DNA from 4 places in the Brevibacterium sp. H602 genome. Region 1 is predicted to be linked to each of the others. Evidence: riboswitches for the same ligand, from Rfam matches in the RefSeq annotation. Region 1 holds a riboswitch; each other region holds the start of a gene.
What was found. Region 1 has a riboswitch for thiamine pyrophosphate ahead of thiC (phosphomethylpyrimidine synthase ThiC). Riboswitches for the same ligand answer to the same signal wherever they lie in the genome.

Region 1 (5,077 bases):
GGTTCAGCGGTGGTGGCGGATGAGGGCGACCATGCGGTAGTCGAATTCCTGCCAGCTCGTGATCGAGGCGCCGGATTCCATCGCCGACTGGAAGTCCTCGACCTCGGTGCGGTCGGACTCGAGCGGAATGTCGAAGGGCATCTCCACGTAGATCAGCCCGCTGGCGTCGGTGTGGACGATGTCGAATCCGGCCTGCTTCGGGTCGAGTTCGTTGTTCATCACGATGAGCAGACGCTCCGCCGACGCCTCGTATTCGGTTTCGATGCCGTCGACGTAGCCCTGCTGCGAACGCAGCTCCCGCTGGGCCTGGATGACGAACGCCGAGTACGCGCCGATGCCGATGACCGGAATCCGTGAAGTCAGCGCTTCGGTGGCGACATCGATGAGCCTCGACCGGGCCTTGCGCCCCAGGGGAGAGAGATCCCCGCCGGACATTGCGACCCCGTCGAAGCCGACGAGGGAGATCCGCCCGTCATCGTGGTTGGGGTTGAGGATGGTGATGTCGAGGCCGAAACGCGAATACCAGGGGCGGGTCACCTCGGCGCTCTCTTCGTCCCACCACACGTAGAAGAGGAACGGCACGTTGATCCCGGCCTCCGAGTAGAAGAATGGGGGACGCCGCTCACCTGCGGTGACGTCGAAGGGAACGACGTTTCCCTCGATCGGGGCCGGGCAGGTGGCGAATGAGGTGAACGCGAACGGGTAATTCACCGCACGGTTGAAATCGATGACGAGCGACCCGTCCTGATTCGGCACTCCGAGGTCGATGGTCCGCCACGCGGCGGTGGTGCTCCCGTTCGTCGAATCGTGGAAGTCCAGTTGGAGTCCGGTCTTCGGGCACCCGGTGGCGAGCAGGCTCACCTCACCGTGCGAGGTCTCGAAGGTGACGGTTCCCGCCGCCTGTGTCTGCAGCTGCAGGTCCTCTTGGGCAGTTTCGATGGTGTAGGTCTTGAACGGGTCGAACCTGGTGAACCGGGCGAGGAAGACGAAGTCCGGGTCCGGGTCGAAGACCGGAACCTCGAAGAACTTCCCGAGCAGCGGGGACTTCGAATTGCGCACACGCACGCCGAGGCGGCCGCCCCGATCGATGAGTTCGTAGAGGACGTTGCCGACGGTGAACCAGTTGAGCGAGCCGCCGTTCGGAAGCTTCGCGCTGAACCCGTTCTCTTCCACGCGGACCTGTGGCTTGGCGGGCGCTGCTGCGTGCCCGTCGGATCCGCCATCGGACCCCGCATCGGATCCGGCATCCGTTCCGGCAGAAGAGTCGGCACCCGCAGCGTCTGCCGCAGCCGCGCCCGCACCGGACTGGTCCATCACCCTCGGCAGAGTCGAGGTGTCGCTGGGCACGGCCGGGCTGGTCGCACGGGTCGGTCCTCCGCCGTTCGCACCGGAGCCGCCTGCAGCCCCAGCAGTCCCGCCGTTGTCGACCTTGCTGAGCAGGTCGAATGTCTCGGCTGCGGGGCCGGCCTTGATTCCGGTCTTCAGAGACACGGTCACCCATCCGTCGTCGACGGTGAACGTGCCGGGGGCGTCGGTCCAGGTCGACTCGGCGTCGAGCCAGTGAAGTCCGACGACACTGAGCCAGCCGAACGGTTTCGCAAGGGCTGAGTTCCGTGAGTCGCGCCAGGTGTTCCACTCCGTCACGAACTGGTTCACGTCGAACACTCCTTGCCGTCGCTGGTGCGGTCGCAGGGTCGCTGCCCCCGCCTGATTCTCGGACGCGGTGGCAACCCGTCGCCTGAGACCTGATCTTCTTCACCTCCAAACTACCGCAAACGATAGGCTGGGGAAATGAATGAATCACTCCCGAGACCGGATGCGGCCGCGACGACAGCGGCCGACCTCGGCGACTTCGTCAGCGCATCTCCCAGCTCGTACCACGCGGTGGACACGGCAGCGAAACGCCTGGAAGGGGCCGGTTTCTCCCGCCTCGACGAGTCCGTCCCCTGGGCGCTGACGCCAGGGACCGGAAACTACGTCATCCGCGACGGCGCGCTCATCGCATGGATGAATCCCACGGTCACCGAGGCGGCTCCCCGGTTCCGTGTGTTCGGTTCCCACACCGACTCCCCGGCGTTCAAACTCAAACCCGGCGGTGAGTTCACCGCCGAAGGCACCCGCCAGGTCGGGGTGGAGATCTACGGCGGGCCGCTGCTGAATTCGTGGCTCGACCGTGAGCTCGCATTCGCGGGTCGACTCAGCCTCGCCGACGGCAGCATCGTACTCGCCCGCACCGGGCCGATCGCTCGCATCCCGCAGCTCGCGATCCACCTCGACCGGCAGGTCAACGAGGGTCTGACCCTGGACAAGCAGCGTCACACCACTCCCGTCATCGGTCTGGCCGACCTCACCGAGGCAGACATCATCGAACTGCTCGCAGAGTCGGCCGGGGTCGATGCCGAGTCCGTCGTCGGCCACGATGTCTACACCATTCCCGTCCAGGAGCCGGCCCTCTTCGGTGCCGCCGAGGAGTTCTTCGCCTCGCCGAGGCTGGACAACCTTCTGTCCGTGCACGCCGGCGTCACCGCTCTTACCCAGCTCGATGCCGATAGGCTCGACGGCATCCCCCTGTTCGCGGCGTTCGATCATGAGGAGATCGGGTCGAATTCGCGCTCGGGCGCGTGCGGTCCGTTCCTCGCCGATGTCACCGAGCGCATCGTCGCCTCCTTGCTGCCGCAGTCGACGCGCAGCGATTATCTCGCGTCGATGGCCACCTCGGTGTGCGTCTCCTCCGATGCCGGGCATGCTGCCCATCCGAACTATCCAGAACGGCACGATCCGCATGTCCGCCCCCGCCTCGGCGGCGGTCCCCTGCTCAAGCTCAACGCTCAGCAGCGCTACGCCACGGATGCGGTGGGCACCGCCGTGTGGTCGCAGGCGTGCGCGGCCGCAGGAGTCGAGTACCAGGATTTCGTGTCGAACAATGCGATGCCCTGCGGGTCGACGATCGGACCGCTGACCGCAACCCGACTGGGCATGACGACCGTCGATGTGGGTCCGGCCCTGTACTCGATGCACTCGGCCCGCGAAATGGTCGCGGTCTCCGACGTCGTCGCCCTCGGCGCGGCTGCGAAGGCGTTCCTCCAGGGCAGCTGACCCTCAGCCTGTCGCTCGAGGCGCCGCAGTTGTCCTCACTGCGTCAGTCGTGATACGAATTGCACGACCCCACGGGAGCCCACTGCAAGGGCTGAGATCGGACTGGATCGTCCGAGACCGTAGAACCTGATCCGGTTGATACCGGCGTAGGAAGTGAGGACTGCAGATGACTGCATTCACCCCGGAAACCCCTGCCCCTGCCACGACTTCGGCCTCCGCACCTTCGCACGACGAATTCACCCTCGAGCAGTATCCGACGCATTCGCCGGCATGGGTTGATGACGAGGAACACGGCATCCGCGTTCCCGTGACCCGCATCGAACTCGAGGACTCGAACGGCCGGGCGAACGATCCCGTCGACGTCTACCGCACCGTCGGACCGGGCAGTATCCCGGAAGAGGGACTGCCCGCTCTGCGATTCCCGTGGATCGAGAACCGCCTCGACACTGAGACCTACGACGCCCGCGGCCACCGCATCGCCGACGACGGTCGTGCCGCCGTCCGCCGAGGTGCCCCGTCGCAGCAGTGGAAGGGACGCAAACCGGTCCCCCGTCGGGCCAAGTCCGGCCGCACGGTGACCCAGATGCACTACGCAAGGCAGGGCATCATCACCCCGGAGATGCGGTTCGTCGCGCTCCGCGAACAGTGCGATGTCGAACTCGTCCGTGCCGAGCTCGCCGCCGGTCGCGCGATCATCCCGAACAACATCAACCACCCCGAATCAGAGCCGATGATCATCGGCAAAGCGTTCCTCGTCAAGATCAACGCGAACATCGGCAATTCCGCGGTCACCAGCTCCATCGCCGAGGAGGTGCAGAAGCTGCGATGGGCCGCGAAGTGGGGTGCCGACACCCTCATGGATCTGTCGACCGGCAATGACATCCACACCACCCGGGAGTGGATCATCCGCAATTCGCCGATCCCCATCGGCACCGTCCCGATCTATCAGGCGCTGGAGAAGGTCGACGGCGATGCGAACGCGCTGACCTGGGAGATCTATCGCGACACCGTCATCGAGCAGTGCGAGCAGGGTGTCGACTACATGACCGTGCACGCCGGTGTGCTGCTGCGCTACGTTCCGCTCACGGCCGACCGGGTGACCGGGATGGTCTCACGCGGCGGGTCCATCATGGCCAGCTGGTGCCTTGCCCACCACGAGGAGAACTTCCTCTACACCCACTTCGATGAACTCTGTGAGATCTTCGCTCGCTACGATGTCGCCTTCTCGCTCGGCGACGGACTGCGGCCGGGTTCTATCGCCGATGCCAACGATGCTGCCCAGTTCGCCGAGCTCGACACTCTCGCCGAGCTCACCGAACGCGCGTGGGCCCACGACGTCCAGGTGATGGTCGAAGGGCCCGGGCACATTCCGCTCCACCTCGTGCGGGAGAACGTCGAACGTCAGCAGGAGCTCTGCCACGGGGCGCCGTTCTACACCTTGGGTCCGCTGGTCACGGATATCGCGCCCGGATACGACCACATCACCTCGGCGATCGGGGCGACGGAGATCGCCCGCTACGGCACGGCGATGCTCTGCTACGTCACCCCGAAGGAGCATCTCGGTCTGCCCGACCGCGACGACGTCAAGACCGGAGTGATCACGTACAAGATCGCCGCGCATGCCGCCGATATCGCGAAGGGCCACCCCGGTGCGACGGCCCGCGATAATGCGCTGTCGAAGGCTCGGTTCGAATTCCGGTGGCGGGACCAGTTCGCCCTCGGCCTTGATCCGGAGACCGCCGAGGCGTTCCACGACGAGACGCTGCCGGCGGAACCGGCGAAGACCGCGCACTTCTGTTCGATGTGCGGTCCGAAGTTCTGCTCGATGCGCATCTCCCAGGACATCCGTGACACCTACGGCAGCGCCGAGGCGCAGGAGGCCCTGGCCGGAATGCTGCGGAAGAGCCGCGAGTTCCTCGCATCGGGAGGAGAGGTCTACCTGCCCGATCCGACGGTCGGACTCAAGGCAGACTGACCGTCG
Region 2 (5,077 bases), on a different contig from region 1:
ATCACCCGCCCTGACATGCGAATCCGACTCACTGTCGCTGAAACGTTCTGCGCTGCTGCGGTCGCCGAGCTCGAGGAGATCGGCACTGATGGCTTCGAGGAACGCGTGATCATGACTGACCGCGACCACCGCAGAACCGTGTTCCAAGGCATCGACGAACATTTCCACCAGCCCCGCCCACGTCAGCGCATCCTGACCGAAAGTCGGCTCATCGACGATGAGCACCCGGGGCCGGGGAGCCAGCATCGCCGCCACCGACAGGCGACGCTTCTCCCCGCCGGAGAGACTCTGCGGATGAGCTTGCGCCAACCCGGTGAGCCCGAGTCCCTCAAGAAGCTCATCCACCCGAGCTCGAGACTCGGCGGCAGACCACCCGGCCAGCCGCGGACCCAGCTCGAGTTCGGCCGCCACGCTCGAGGTGAGGAACTGGTGGGCCGGTTCCTGGAAGACCATGCCGATACGCGCCGCCAGCTGCTTCGACGGCCAGGCGAACGGCCGGGGTCGTTTGGCTCCTTCTCGCAGGGCCGCCTCGGCGAGGACCTGCCCGGAGAATTCGGGCAGCAGGCCCGCCAAGGTCAGGGCCGTGGTCGATTTGCCCGCCCCGTTCGCACCGACGATTCCGAGCGCCTGACCAGCGCGCAGACTCAGGTCCAGGTCGGTCGCAGCGGGGGTGGCCATGCGCGGTCGGGCAACGCTGAGCCGATCTGTGCGCAGCAGAACCTCGCCGAGGCGGCCCGACGTTCCGCCGATTCCTGCGGTTCCGCCTCGGCGCGGGGCGGGGGAGTGCTGCGGCATCCAGATTCCGCAGTTGACGAGTGTTTCGGTCAGGTCGGGATCGGAGAAGACCTGCGCGGGCGGACCTTGGGCTGCGATGCCTTCGCGGCCGAGCACGATGACCCGGTCGACGTGATCGATCCACAGTTCGACCCGGTGCTCGACGACGAGCATTGTCGCCGCGGTCGCGGCCTGCACGGTGAGCACGGCATCGCGGACCTCGGTCGCCGAGGCGGGATCGATATTGGCCGTCGGCTCGTCGAGGACGATGACCTCGGGGGCCATCGCGTGGACCCCGGCCAGAGCCAGCCGCTGCTTCTGCCCACCGGACAGCGCAGCACTCGGATGCTCCGGCGGCAGATCGAGCCCCAACGCCTGCAGAGATCTGGGCACCTGAGCCTCGATTGCCTCGGCCGGGAATCCGAGGTTCTCCATCCCGAACGCCACGTCATCACCGATGCGGGAGAAGATCACCTGCGAATCGGGATCTTGGAGGACCAGCCCGGTGCTGTCTCGGCGAGGGTTCGGTTCCTCACCGCCGACGAGGAGTTCACCGGTGGCCTCACCCGATTCCTCGGGCAGGACGCCGGCGACGGCGTGGAGGAACGTCGATTTGCCGGCCCCGGAGGCACCGAGCAGCAGCACTTTCTCACCGGCGGCGATCTGCAGATCGAGTGGACCGACCGCAGGCACGTCACGGTCGGTGTGCGTCCACGAGAAGCCGGAAGCCGTGATCGGCAGTGCCATCAGCGCAGACGGCCGGAAGCGAAGGAGCTGAGCGCTCCGGTGGCCGCGATCGCCCGGTAGGCGAACCAAGCGCCGATTCCGGAGATGCCGAGACCGGAGACGATCGCGCAGACGGCGTAGATCGCCTGGAAGCCGAACTGCCATTCCGCGTTGTACATGATGTTCTCGCTCACGGCCATGAACGCCGCGGCCAGCATCCCCGAGGCCGCGGTGACCCACAGGGTGAAGCGCTTGTAGCCGAAGGCGGCGAAGACGAGTTCGGCACCGAGGCCCTGCAGGAGACCCGAGAGCAGAACTGTCGCTCCGAAGTGGGAGCCGAGGACGGCTTCGACGATGGCGGCGATGAGTTCGCACAGGAGCGCGGCACCGGGTTTGCGGATGATCGCCCCGGCCAGCGGGCCAGCAAGGACCCAGAGTCCTGCGATGAGACCGATCGACGGCGGGAATGCCTGGAAGGCGAGTTCGAGGACCTTCCAGCTCAGCGCCAACACCCAGAACACGAGCCCCACGGCAATGCCGAGAACGGCGGTGGTGACATAGTCGACCACCCGCCACTGTTTGGATTTCGGCGCCGCGGTGAGGGCGCGTGAAGAGGTGGGGGTGGTGTTCGGCGTGGTGGTATTCGGCATCGTGCCTCCTCATTTCAAGGAGGGGTGAAGAGTCTCGACTTCCTTCGGCGGTGCTAACCACATCAGGTTCGAGGGTCTGCAGCTTCTTCTGCACTCTCAGCGCCCCTGACGGCGCTCCCCTGTCGTAGCCACCACTGTACAACAGGGGAGCGACGCGGAGGCTGGGATCGGAAACGACGCGGAGTCCGGGGTCGGTCATCGAGGATTCACTTCCCGTTTCCCTTCCCGTCGACGGTCCTCGAACGACCGGACACTACTGGTCAGTAGGAATAGGCGGGTGAATACGCATCGACTGAAGAGACCGCTCAGTGCCCTGTCCGCCGCTACCCTGCTCGCCGCTCTGGTGGCGGCCCCGGTGCCCGTGCGTGCCGAACCATCTCTCGGTTCCGGAGGGTCGACCGCGACCCAGGGCACGAATGCCGACACTGCTCAGACTCCCAGCCCGGACCGGACGGATTCGCCCGCCGAGGCGGATGCGGGAAGCGAAGCGATCACCGATGCGGTGCTGCAGGTCGGCGCCGACCCCACTGCGCGCAACCTCTCGTGGATGAGTGAGAGCTCCGGTGGGGGAGAGGTCCGGTGGGCGCCGGCCAGTGAGGTCGACGGCGGAAAGCTCCCCGCCGATGCTGACAGGGCTGTGACCACGGACTCCGGCCTTGCCACCGACCTCAAGCGTCACTTCAACCATGCGAACATGACCGACCTCGAGCCCGACACCGAATACGCCTACCAGGTCGGCAACGAAGAGGACGGATTCACCGAGGTGCAGCAGTTCACCACAGGATCGTCCGGAGGAGACGACGAATTCCTCGTCTTCGGCGACCCCCAGGTCGGCGCCGGAGGCGGAGACCCCGACGACGCCGCCGGTTGGGACCGGACCCTGAGTTCGGCCGTGGCCACCGCCGACGACCCGAGCTTCTTCTACTCGCTGGGAGACCAGGTCAACTCCGCCGGCAACCAGGAGCAGTACGCACAGTACCTGGCACCGGAAGCCACCCGGACGATCCCGCAGGCGACGACGATCGGCAACCACGATGTGTCATCGAAAGCCTACGAACAGCACTTCAACCGACCCAATGTCAGCCAGGACCACGGCGGTGGCGGCGTCATCACCTCCGGCGGCGACTACTGGTTCATCGAGGACGGAGTCCTGTTCCTCAACATCAATTCGAACAGTTCGGACATGGACGCCCACGCCGATTTCATCGACGAAGTCGTCGCCGAGCACGGTGACCAGGCACGCTGGACGGTTCTCGGATTCCACCACTCGATCTATTCGACGGCCACGCACTGGGATGACCTCGATGTGAAGCGGCTGCGGAAGGAGATCCCTCCGGTCGCGGCCCGCAATGACATCGACCTCGTCGTCTCCGGCCACGACCACATCTACAACCGCACCTTCCTCATGGACGGCGAAGGCAAGCCCGTTGAGGGCTCCGAAGCGGGAGCCGAGGAGGAGAAGGAAGACGGGCAGACGCTCTACCTCACGCTGACCTCGTCATCGGGGTCGAAGTTCTATGGCTACGTTCCCGGCCTCGACTGGGAAGGCAAGAGCGTCCACAACGACGTGCCCGCCTTCACCCGGGTTCGAGTCAGCGACGAAGCGCTGCGAGCGACGACCTATGAGGTGCCGGCAGGCGGAGCGCCGGCCGATGGTGAACGCGCGGAAGCGCAGGCCGCAGCCGAGCAGATCGACGATGTCGAACTCAGGCGCGCCGAGGCGGAAGATCCAGCCCCGGATGACGACGCCGGTGCAGACGCGGATGGCGGGGCTGGAACAGAAGCCGACGCCGAGGCGGATGGTTCGGACGCCGAATCAGACGCCGGTGCGGGGGTCGGGGCTGAAGCGGATGGTTCCGATGCCGGACCAGAGGCCGGCGCCGGAGTCGATGCAGATGGCGCGGGAGAAGACGCAGACGCCGGCGCGGCGGGAGCCGAAGCCGACGGTTCGGAGAGCGATTCGGACGGTTCGGACGAAGGTGCGGAAACTGCCGGCACCGCCGACTCCGGCGCCGAGGCAGATGCGACCGAGGCGAACGCCGCAGGAACGGATGATGATTCGGACTCCTCTGGGACCGCCTCGGCGGGTGGGGACGGAGACCTGCCCCGCACCGGCGGTGGGCTTGCACTGCCCTTGGCCGTCGGGGCGGGGGCGCTGGCACTCGGCGCGACGCTCCTCGTTGTGAGCCGTCGCCGCCGAGATGCCGGGCTCAGCTGATCAGCACAGCCTTCCTGATCAGCACGGCGCCGCCGATCAGCTCGGCACCACCATGACCGGACCTTCGGCGTGGTTGAGGACCCCGCGCGAGACGGATCCCAGCAGAGCGCTGCGGATCCGTCCGCGCCCGCGGGTGCCCAGCACCGTCAGCTGTGCGCGCGAGCTGATCTCGACGAGGGTCTCCGTGGGATCGCCGACCGGCACCGAGGTGGTCACCGTCAGATCCGGGAACTGCTCGGACAGGGTTGCGGCTTCCTTCTCCAGACCTTCGGTCAGCTGTTTCTGCCGACGCGAGGTGACCTCGGAGCTGAGCTCGAGGTCGGGGTACCAGTAGAGCCATTCCTCACCGGCAGGCAGCACCACGACGAGTTCGAGTTCTGTGCCGCGTAAGGCGGCCTCGGCGGCTGCCGTGAACATGGCGACCCGACCGGTGTCGGAGCCGTCGACGGCGACGACGACCGGGCCTGTGTCCGCGGATGCTGACATCGACCGTTCGGAAACGACGATCGTCGGGCAGTGAGCGTGGGCAGGCAGAGCCGTGGATACGGACCCGAGGACTCGGCCCATGAAACCGCCGCGGCCGCGGGCGCCGACGATGACGACCTCGGCATCGGCGCTGAGCGTGACGAGCGCACCGGCGGAATTGCCGGGTGCGGTGCGGAAGGACTTCTCACCGGGGTAGGCGTGCAGAAGTTCGACCGCCTCGGCG
Region 3 (5,077 bases), on a different contig from region 1:
TGGCAGCTCACCTCGTCGGCCGATTCGCTGCGACCGGGGTCGGCCGATGGCGGCGGTGGACTCGCATCGCCAACCTGCTTGGCTCCGCCCACACGGTCTTCTCTCGCCGAGGCGGGACCGTGCTCATCGCCGGCCGATTCGTTCCCGGGGGCCGCAGCCTGGCCACCATCGGCTCCGGTCTGCTCGGGTTCCCGATCCGCACCTTCCTGCTCTGGGACGGAATCGGCAGCCTCGCCTGGGCGCTCTATTCGACGGTGATCGGACTCATCGGGGGAATGGTCTTCGAGGACCGGCCGCTGCTCGGAGTCGCCGTGGGCATCGGCATCGCCCTGGCCATCACCGGCAGCGCCGAGCTCGTCCGCCGATTGCGCCGGCGCGGCAGAGGACGCGCACGTCACCGGTTCACCAAATTCCAAGACCGAGATGTCACGATGGCAGGGATGTCTCAAACATATGTGTGGTACGTCAGCTACGGATCGAACATGGCTCGCGATCGGCTCTCCTGCTATCTGCAGGGCGGGCGACCGCCCGGGGCGATGGTGACCTACCCCGGTGCCAGGGACGGAACACTGCCCCGCGCCGAGGCAGGGATCGAACTGCCCGGAACGATCTACTTCGCCGGCGAGTCCAAGGTGTGGGGCGGCGGCATGGCCTTCTACGATCATTCCGTCCCGGGGCCGACCCCCGCCAAGGCCTACCTCATCACCGCCGAACAGTTCGCCGATGTGGCGGCACAGGAGATGCACCGCCCACCCGAACCGGACAGTCCGGTGGAACGCCTCGTCTTCGACCTGCCGACAGGAAGCTCCCATTCGCTGGGTCCGGGCGGGTACGAGACGCTGCTCGTCCTCGATGATGTCGACGGCGTCCCCATGGTCACGTTCACCGCCGCGCACGGTTCGTCCGACGTCGAACACACTCAGCCGCAGGAGCCGTATCTGGCGATGCTGCGCACGGGCACAGCCGAAGTCAGAGCCGCTTCTGGGCTTCCCCTGCCCGCAGCTGCACAAGCGTGAGGTCGAGCAGCGGAGTCGCCACTCCCAGTTCCTCCGCCTTGAGCGACAGGTCGCCGAGGATGTGCTCCGTTTCGCTCGGCAGCCCTGCCGTCACATCCCGGTAGAGAGATGAGGTGAAGGCCGAACCATCCTCGGTGAGCATCTTGATTGTCATGGTGTGGGAGGCTTCCGACACCGAGTGTCCGGCCGCAGCCGCCACGGCTTCGAGCTCATCGACGATGGCATGCACGTGCGACCTGCCGCCGGCTTCCATGATCGCTCCGACCGGGGCGCGGAACAGGCAGGTGACGACTCCCGCCGCGGCGATGAAGATCCATTTCTCCCACAGCCCATCGATGATGCCGTCGACGGTCTGCAGTTTGAAACCGGGGACATCGAGCGCTTCGGAGATGCGTGTGGGCACTTCAGCGCCGTGGAGATCTCCGATAGTCATCACGGCCATGTCGGTGAGCTGGACGACAGCTCCGTCCCTGATTGTGCCGACGATCTTGACGAACCCGCCGAGCACCTGTCCGGGGTATCTGCTCTGCAGCTTCTCGATCTGAGCCATGCCGTTGAGGAACGGGATGATCGTCGTCTGTTCGCCGACAGCCGGTCCGATATCGGCGATGACCAAGTCGAGTCCACCCGCTTTGACCGCGACGATGACGAGGTCGAAAGTTCGTGGTGCGGCTGCGAGCTCCTCAGCGGTGATGACATCGACCTGATTCGTCCGATCATCACCGGGTGCAGTGAAGCGCAGTCCCTCCGCGCGGACCGTCTCCGCCCGTGCCTGCCGGAGCAGGAAAGTGACATCACGTCCGGCCTCCTGCAGATAGGTGCCGAACGCTCCGCCGGTGGCCCCCGCCCCGGCGATGAGAATCGACAGGTCGGCACCAGTGCTGATTCCGTCGGATGCGCTGTCAGCTGCTTGGGTCATTCCAACTCCTCCTTGAGCTCCCGCGCGGCCGCAGCGGGATCCTCAGCCGAGGTTATCGCACGGACGACGACGGCACGCCTCGCGCCCGCCTGACGGATCGCGTCCAGCCTCTCCCCGGTCGCAATACCACCGATCGCGAACCACGGTTTGGCCGCCTTGGCGGCGGTGGCGGTCAGCAGAGCCGTCCCCACAGAAGCACGGCCGGGCTTCGTCGGGGTCTCCCAGACCGGCCCGACACAGAAATAGTCGGTCTCCGGGTCCGCCTCGGCGGCGAGCGCCTGCTCGCGGGAATGCGTCGAGCGACCGAGGATGACATCGGGTCCGAGCACGGCCCTGGCCTGAGCACTGGTGAGGTCGCCTTGACCGACGTGGAAGACGTCGGCGTCGGTCAGCAGCGCGACGTCGGCACGGTCATTGACTGAGAAGAGCTTGTCGTGATCGGCGGCGACATCTTTGAGGACCTCCAAGGCCGCGATCTCGGCGCGGGCCTCGAGGCTCTTGTCCCGCAGTTGGATGATGTCGACTCCCCCACGGTAGGCGGCGTCGAGGAACTCGGCGAGGTCGTCCTGACCGGTCCGGGCATCGGTGCACAGGTAGAGCTTCGCCTCCGCCAGTCGGGCCTCTCTCCAGGCTCTTTTCGTCTGCCGCGCTGCGGTGCGCGGTGGCATCTGTGTGGTCATGGTCATAGAGTAGAGGAGTTCGCGGGAGCCTCCCAACGAGGCTGAGAGGGCGTAAGAGCCGACCGTCAGACCTGATGCGGATCATGCCGCCGGAGGGAGAAGCTGTGAGAGTCATTGTCGTCGGCGCCGGGATCATCGGCCTGTCCACGGCCTGGTATCTGCACCGCCTCGGCGCCGAAGTCACCATCATCGATCCTGCGCCCGCCCAGGGTGCGAGCCATGCTGCTGCGGGGATGCTGGCTCCCGCCGCCGAGGTGGTCTGGGGGCAGACTCCCCTGTACCCGCTGATGCGGGCCTCCGCGCAGATGTATCCTCAGTTCTCCGCCGAGGTGGCGAGCGCCGCCGGCAGCGATCTCGGTTTTTCGGATGCCGGCACATTGGTGTGCGCCGGTGACCGAGCTGATCTGCAAGCTCTGCGGGAGCTGCGCGATGCACAATCCCGATCCGGTTTCGCCACCGAGCTCATCACCGGCAGCGCTGCCCGCCGGGTTGAGCCGTCGTTGTCGCCTGCCGTGGCCGGGGCCGTGCACATTCCAGGCGATCACTCGATCGACCCCCGTCGGCTCACTGCCGCATTGCTGACTGTCCTGTCCTCTGATTCAGGTGGCTTCGTTCGCCAGCGCGCGGCCGGACTGGTCAAGGACGGCGATACGACTGTGGGAGTCGAGCTGGGCGACGGCCGCCGGCTGGAGGCCGATCAGGTGGTCATCTGCGCCGGCAGCGCTGTGTCCGCGATCGTCGGTGCCCCACAGCTGCCTCTGCGTGAGGTCTGGGGTGATGTTCTGCGACTGCGCGCCCCCGCCGAGGCGGCTCCGCTGCTGAGCCGAACCATCCGCGGGCTGGTCAACGGTCGCTCCGTCTATTTGGTCCCCCGCCCCGATGGCGAGATCGTGCTCGGTGCCAGTTCGCGTGAGGACGGACTCTCCGGCACTCCGGCCGGGGCGCTCCACCGACTGCTCGCCGACGGGCAGCGATTGGTCCCGGGAATCCTCGACGCGGAGATCACCGATATCACCACCCGTGCCCGACCCGGCTCGCCCGACGATCTGCCGATGATCGGCCGCATCGATCCCGGCTGCATCGTGAGCACAGGGTATTTCCGCCACGGCATCCTCTTGGCCCCGTTCGGTGGCCGGCTCGGCGCCGAGATCACCTTGGGCGTCGATTCCGGCTGGTCCCCCGATGGGGCCCTCGAGTCCGTGTCCCCGCACCGCTTCACCACAGAACACACCACTGCCTACCCGATGAGGAGCATCTCATGACCGACCGCGACCACTCACCGACCATCGTCCTCAATGGCGATCGCCATGAGCTGTCGGGTGCCACCTCGGCGCTCGACCTCGTCGCCGAGGTCACCGGACGGGAACTGAATCCCGATGGGACAGCGGCCGACGGTGGACGATTGGGCATCGCCCTGGCCGTCGACGGTGAAGTCATCCGTCGCGGCACCTGGTCCTCTCTCACCCTTGCCGATGGGCACACCGTCGACATCGTCACCGCTGTGCAGGGAGGCTGAGATGACCTGGACGATCGATAATGTGGAGATGTCGTCTCGCCTCGTGATGGGCACGGGAGGGGCGAGTTCCCTGAGCATCCTCGAAGACGCACTCGTGGCTTCGGGAACCGAGCTGACGACTGTGGCGATGCGCCGTTTCGACGCTGAGTCCCGGGACTCGGTCTTCACCATGCTCCAGCGTCTGGGTATTCGGGTGCTGCCGAACACGGCCGGCTGCTATACGGCCAGGGATGCCGTGCTCACCGCCCGACTGGCTCGAGAGGCTCTGGAGACGAACTGGGTGAAGCTCGAGGTCATCGCCGATGAGGACACCCTGTTGCCGGACCCCATCGAACTCTTCGCCGCAGCCGAGGAACTCGTCCTCGACGGGTTCACGGTCTTCGCCTACACGAACGACGATCCGGCCCTGGCAAAACGTCTCGAGGACGCCGGTGTGGCTGTGGTCATGCCGGCCGGAGCTCCGATCGGCAGCGGGCTGGGCATCCTCAACCCTCACAACATCGAGACCATCGTCTCCCGTGCACAGGTGCCCGTCATCCTCGACGCCGGTGTCGGCACCGCCTCCGATGCCGCTCTGGCGATGGAGCTCGGGTGCACCGCGGTACTTCTGGCCTCGGCCGTCACCCGCGCCCACGATGCTCACGCCATGGCCCGGGCGATGGCTTTGGCCGTCGAGGCCGGGCATCTCGCTGGCGGTGCCGGGAGGATTCCCAAACGACCGTTGGCATTGGCGTCATCGCCGTTCGACGGAATGGTCGCAGCACAATGACCGCCGCTGCCACCACTCCGACATCGTTGCCTCCGCTCGTCGACCCCGTGGAATCCCTGTCCCGGACGGAGCTGGAACGCTACTCCCGGCACCTGAGCCTGCCGGGTTTCGGACTCGAGGGACAACGGCGTCTGCGGGCCGCCTCGGTGCTGGTCATCGGGGCCGGCGGTCTCGGGG
Region 4 (5,077 bases), on a different contig from region 1:
GGCCTTGAAACGAGAGCCTTCCGCGGTGAGCTCCTCCAGCGCCGAGGCGAGTCGGGCGTCGGCGAGCAGCTCTCCGTGCATCTCCTCTTCGACGGTGATCGCCTCGGCGGCGGAACCGGCCCAGAACCGGGATTCGTCACGGTCGACGGTCTTCGCCGCGAGGAACGACATGGCCTTGGCGTAGCCGTTGAGGTACAGGCTGTCCTGCGAGATGTAGTTGACGAAGGCCTTCGGATCGAGGCTGCCGTCAGCGAGCTGGGCGAGGAACGGCAGAGCTTCGATCTGCTTGATGATGGGGCGGACGCGGTCCCACAGCTGGGTGGTCAATGGGCCGGCGGTAAAGGTGACGGTCATGGGAACTCCTTTGTGCTGGTGTGACGTGGCGGTTCGGGTGAGGCGGCGGTCAGGTGGGACGGATATGTCAGGCGGGTCGACCGCGGACGATGTCGACCTGGTGGTCGACCGGTCCGTGGGCGCCTTCCGGATTGAGGCTCAGCTGCCAGTCAGCAGCCGAAGTGAGAGCGCGAGCAAGGTAGTCGAGGGCATTGCCGACAGCCTCGCCGAGGAGGTCCGACCCGATCTCTGTGCGTTCGCGGCCGAGGACGGCCACCTCGGCGGTGATCGCGGCTGACAGGGTGCACCCGGTCCCGTGTGTGTTCATTGTCGCCACACGGGCGTGGCTGAACTCGCGGACCTGGCCATCGGCGGTGGCGAGGATATCGATGACCTCGTCCTCGCTGCCGTGTCCGCCCTTGAGCAGGACCGCTCCGGGTCCGCGTTCGAGCAGGCGCCGAGCCTGGTCACGCATGGCTTCAGTCGTCTGTGCTTCGGGTTCGTCATCGCCGATCAGCAGGGCCGCCTCGGGGAGGTTGGGGGTGATGAGGTCGGCGACGGGCAGCAGGTGGGTGCGCACGGCGTCGACGGCATCGGTCTCGAGGAGGCGGTGGCCGGAGGTCGCGATCATCACCGGATCGACGGTATAGAAGCCGAGTCGACCTTCGGCGGCGCGGGCGACGACGAGTTCGACGAGGTCACGGCTGCCGAGCATCCCCGATTTCGTCGCATCGACGGGCAGGTCGCCGAGCACGGACTCGAACTGATCGGCGACGAAATCGACGTCGATCGGATAGACCCGGGACACCCCGTGCGTATTCTGCGCGACGAGAGCGGTGATGACGGTCGTGCCCATGGTCTTCCGCGCGGTGAAGGTCTTGAGGTCGGCATGGATTCCAGCACCGCCGGAGGGATCGGTGCCGGCTATCGACAGGGTGATCGGCGGGCGGGTCGTCACTGGCCGCTCCCGGCGAAAGCGGAAAGCAGCTCCCCGGCTGCCGACTTCGGATCGTCAGCCATGCAGATCGCCGAGACCACGCAGATCCCGATCAGTCCACGCCCCTGCAGGTCAGGGGCACGGTCGGTGTTGATGCCGCCGATCGCGACCGCGGGGATGCCGGCTTCAGCCACCAGTTCGCCGAGGCGGTCCGGTCCGATTCCGTCGGGGGCGTCGGCTTTCGTGGAGGTGTCGTAGACGGGTCCGATGCCGACGAGGTCGACGACTCCGGAGTCGCGGGCGGCGGCGAATTCGTCGCTGTGCGCGGCAGAGAGACCGATGAGCGGTGCCGCACCCAGGGCGGCGCGCACCTCGGCGACGGTGGTGTCAGTTTGGCCGACGTGGATGTGCACGTTCTCGCCTTCGTCGATGAGACGGCGGGCCACTTCGACGCGGTCGTTGAGGACGATGGGGACCGTGCGGTCGGTGTCGCGGGTGGCGGCATCGACGGCGGCGATGACCTGGCGGGTGAGCGAGTAGAAGCCTGCATCGTCGATGTCCTTGTCGCGGACCTGGACGATGCCCACTCCCCCGGCGACGGCGGCCTGCACGGTCTCGGCGACGCTGCGGCCGGCGGCCTCGCATTGCGCGGAGTCGGTGACGAGGTAGAGGCGCGTGTCGATTCCGGCGAAGCGGTCGGTCGCGTCTGCTCGGTCGTTCACGGTCGCGCTGTCGTCGGCCGGGTTGTCAGCGATATGGGCGGAACCGGCGGTCATGCCTGGACGCCTTTGCTGGCGGTTTCATTCGCAGAAGTGAGCGTGTCGAGGCCGATTCTCGCCTGTGAGAGTCGGTCGCCGTCGACGGTGTGGAGCGCATCGAGGAAGTTCACCGAGTAGCTGCCCGGCCCCTTCGCACCGTCGGCGGCGAGTTCCCCGGCGACCGCGAAGTGGGCGTGGGCGGCGACAACAGCTTCGAATCTCGCCGAGGCGGCCCTACCGTTCGCGTTCCCGTTTGCGGCGTTGACCGCTGAGACGTCGGCGTCGGGGTCGGCCAGTCCGGCGCGGGCGGCGGCCAAGTAGGCGACGGTGACGGCGCCGAGTGAGCAGCCGGTGCCGATGACCAGCGGCATGAACTCATGTCCGCCGGAGATGCGGGCGACGTGGTCGGTGCCGTCGATGTGGGCGACGACGGCATCGGTGGGTCCGGAGACGGCGACGATGGCACCGGTTTCTCGGGCCAGCTTTGCGGCGGCGGGAAGGACGGCGTCGACTTCGTCGGTGGAGTCGACTCCGCGACCGCCGAGTCCGACTCCGGCGAGTGCGGCGATCTCGGAGGCATTGCCGCGGATGGCGGTCGGGTGATCGGCGGCGGCGCGGCGGATGCGGGAGGTGCGGAAGTCGACGGCACCGACGCTCACGGGGTCGAGGACCCAGGGTTTTCCGGCGGCGTTGGCGACGTCGATGGCGGCATCGGCGGCGAGCAGCTGGTGGTTCGAGGCGGTTCCGAAGTTGACGAGAATTCCGCTGGCGATTCCGGCGAACTGTCCGGCATCGGCCTCGTGGTCGAGCATTGCCGGGGAGGCGCCGATGGCCAGGAGCACGTTGGCGCTGAACTGCTGCACAACGGTGTTCGTGATGCACTGGATGAGTGGGTTGCTTGCGCGCAGTCGCGCATTCGCAGAACGCAGGTCGAAGTCAACCATGACGATCCCTTCGCTAGTATGGCCCAGATCAGGTTCGATGGGTGTTCTCTCAGCCTCGTTGTCCTCCGTGCGCAGCGTCTTGGTGCGAACGGATCCTCATGAGGCACCCCATGTCATTGGCTCCGACTGTATCAGCCCGCCCGGACACGGGCGACTTCCACAGTCACAAGGTCAAGTCGGGGAATGAGCGCCACTCCCCGTTGTGCGCCATGCTGGCCGATAGGTCCCCGTACAAGACTGATTGCACGGACCTCCGTGCTGTGAGATTATTGAAGTGGTAGCAAGGAGTTCACCTCCTAGAGCGCCAAGTCGCAAGCCCACGTCTCAGACGTGGGTTTTTGCGTTGGGCCTCGTGTCAGAGCCGCTGGGTAGAGTTTGCCCATGCTGCTCGCCTATATCGATGAGATCGGTGAACCCTGCCCGTACGTCGCCAAAGACCACCCGAGATTCAACACCAATCCCGTCTTCGGCTATGCAGGCTTCGTCATTCCCGAAAGCTCGGCTCGGAGATTCGGTCAGATCTTTACAGCAGAGAAGCGACGTGTCTTTGCCAGCGAGCTTCGGGGCGTAGAGAACCCGGGCCGCTGGGAGCGAAAGGGCTCAGATATCTTCACCCCAGACGCTTGGCGAAGATACGGTGAGCAGATCCGTGTCTTTCGCGGACTGATCAACAGGCTCGCAGAACTGAGCGGACACGTCTTCTTCTATGCCGAACAGAAGGAGGTCGGCACCAGGAAGCAAGTGCGGCTCTCCGATGAGCAGCGCTATGCGAGAGTCGGTCAATCGTCTCTGTCGTCACGCGGACAATTGCGGCGAAAATCTACTGACGCTGATGGACCAGATCAATGAGAAGCAACGGGCTGCAAGAGTAGCGTCGATATACGCACACATATTCTCGCGTGCCCAAGAATTCAGGGAAATGAATGCTGCCATTGAGCCGCCGATGCACATCGACAGTGCTCTCAGCTCCAATATTCAGTTTGCCGATTGGATAGCAGCATCTGTCAGCCGAGCCATCGACTACCAACTCGAACGCGGATCAAGGTACGACTGGGTACCTCAGGCCCTCGGCAGCCACATGCACCATCGCATCACATACGAATCCAAGCTTCGTCTCTGGCAGAGTTCGCTGGGCGATCTGAACAACTTCGACGTATTCAAAGCCGAGAGGCCTTACCTGGACCGACTTCAAATTGGATCCATGAGCCCCGAAGATCTCGCAAAACTTGAGAGGATCAAGCACGCATCCATGAAGCGTCGCTGACGCTCCGCAGAACGAGCTACTGGAACCGCGACGTGTTCAAGTGCTCCACGTAAGCACTCGAGAAGCTCGCGAGCGGGCTGCTCAAATCCGAGATGGCCATCTGTACGGAGCCATTTCGGAGCTGAGCGACCCGCTCGGCGGAATTCCGAGGGCGGGCTTCCCGCTACCCGCGCCCGACGTACCTCTGACCGCGGCGGCTGAGCGCATCGACGACGACTGCGGTGAGCAGCACGAGTGCCGTGATGATCTGCTGTGCATCGGAGTTGAAGCCGATGAGGTAGAGACCGTTGTTGATCGCACCGACGACCAGAGCACCGAGCACGGCTGCCCAAGCAGTTCCGCGACCGCCGAACAGCGAGGTACCGCCGATGACGGCTGCAGCGATCGCATTGAGCAGGTCCTGCGTGCTCACCAGCGTCGATCCCGCATTCGTCGTCACACCGGTCTTGATGAAACCGAACAGTGCGGCCAGCACTCCGGCGGCCATGAACACGCTGATGCGCACCCAGGTCACGCGGATGCCAGCGCGCCGGGCGGCTTCGACCTTGCCGCCGACGGCGTAGATCGACCGGCCATAGCGGGTCTTGCGCAGCACGAGATCGATGATGATCGCGATGACGATCATGAGGAAGAACGGCATCGCCAGACCGAAGTCCTGATTGACGAGGATGAGGAACCCGAACACGATCGCGGCCAGCAGCACGATCCGCACGATCACAGAGGTCCAGCTCGGAGCGCTGAGACCCTCCCGGTGGCGGCGCAGCTTCGAATAGATGATGCCGCCGCCGAAGCCGATGATCGCGACGGCGCCGAAGATATAGGCCCAGATCGCCGGGAAGTA

Region 2: it holds a riboswitch for thiamine pyrophosphate, as region 1 does, so the genes downstream of both, ACSBQT_RS09060 (ECF transporter S component) here and thiC (phosphomethylpyrimidine synthase ThiC) in region 1, are expected to answer to the same signal.
Region 3: it holds a riboswitch for thiamine pyrophosphate, as region 1 does, so the genes downstream of both, thiO (glycine oxidase ThiO) here and thiC (phosphomethylpyrimidine synthase ThiC) in region 1, are expected to answer to the same signal.
Region 4: it holds a riboswitch for thiamine pyrophosphate, as region 1 does, so the genes downstream of both, ACSBQT_RS08465 (hydroxyethylthiazole kinase) here and thiC (phosphomethylpyrimidine synthase ThiC) in region 1, are expected to answer to the same signal.

The regions. Positions count from the first base shown of each region.
Region 1 is NZ_JBPIZD010000022.1:54,120-59,196, reverse strand. Features, by position in the region: gene ACSBQT_RS14940 (DUF1684 domain-containing protein) at 4-1,656, opposite strand; gene ACSBQT_RS14935 (M18 family aminopeptidase) at 1,792-3,096, shown strand; TPP riboswitch at 3,159-3,267, shown strand; gene thiC (phosphomethylpyrimidine synthase ThiC) at 3,263-5,071, shown strand.
Region 2 is NZ_JBPIZD010000010.1:10,856-15,932, reverse strand. Features, by position in the region: gene ACSBQT_RS09065 (ABC transporter ATP-binding protein) at 1-1,521, opposite strand, end outside; gene ACSBQT_RS09060 (ECF transporter S component) at 1,521-2,150, opposite strand; TPP riboswitch at 2,173-2,281, opposite strand; gene ACSBQT_RS09055 (fibronectin type III domain-containing protein) at 2,428-4,368, shown strand; gene ACSBQT_RS09050 (universal stress protein) at 4,405-5,077, opposite strand, start outside.
Region 3 is NZ_JBPIZD010000001.1:365,575-370,651, forward strand. Features, by position in the region: gene ACSBQT_RS01690 (DedA family protein) at 1-1,016, shown strand, start outside; gene ACSBQT_RS01695 (ketopantoate reductase family protein) at 970-1,935, opposite strand; gene thiE (thiamine phosphate synthase) at 1,932-2,615, opposite strand; TPP riboswitch at 2,627-2,730, shown strand; gene thiO (glycine oxidase ThiO) at 2,720-3,877, shown strand; gene thiS (sulfur carrier protein ThiS) at 3,874-4,131, shown strand; gene ACSBQT_RS01715 (thiazole synthase) at 4,133-4,900, shown strand; gene moeB (molybdopterin-synthase adenylyltransferase MoeB) at 4,897-5,077, shown strand, end outside.
Region 4 is NZ_JBPIZD010000009.1:48,014-53,090, reverse strand. Features, by position in the region: gene ACSBQT_RS08480 (TenA family protein) at 1-354, opposite strand, end outside; gene thiD (bifunctional hydroxymethylpyrimidine kinase/phosphomethylpyrimidine kinase) at 422-1,291, opposite strand; gene thiE (thiamine phosphate synthase) at 1,288-2,046, opposite strand; gene ACSBQT_RS08465 (hydroxyethylthiazole kinase) at 2,043-2,972, opposite strand; TPP riboswitch at 2,960-3,093, opposite strand; gene ACSBQT_RS08460 (DUF3800 domain-containing protein) at 3,354-3,821, shown strand; gene ACSBQT_RS08455 (hypothetical protein) at 3,805-4,236, shown strand; gene ACSBQT_RS08450 (sugar ABC transporter permease) at 4,400-5,077, opposite strand, start outside.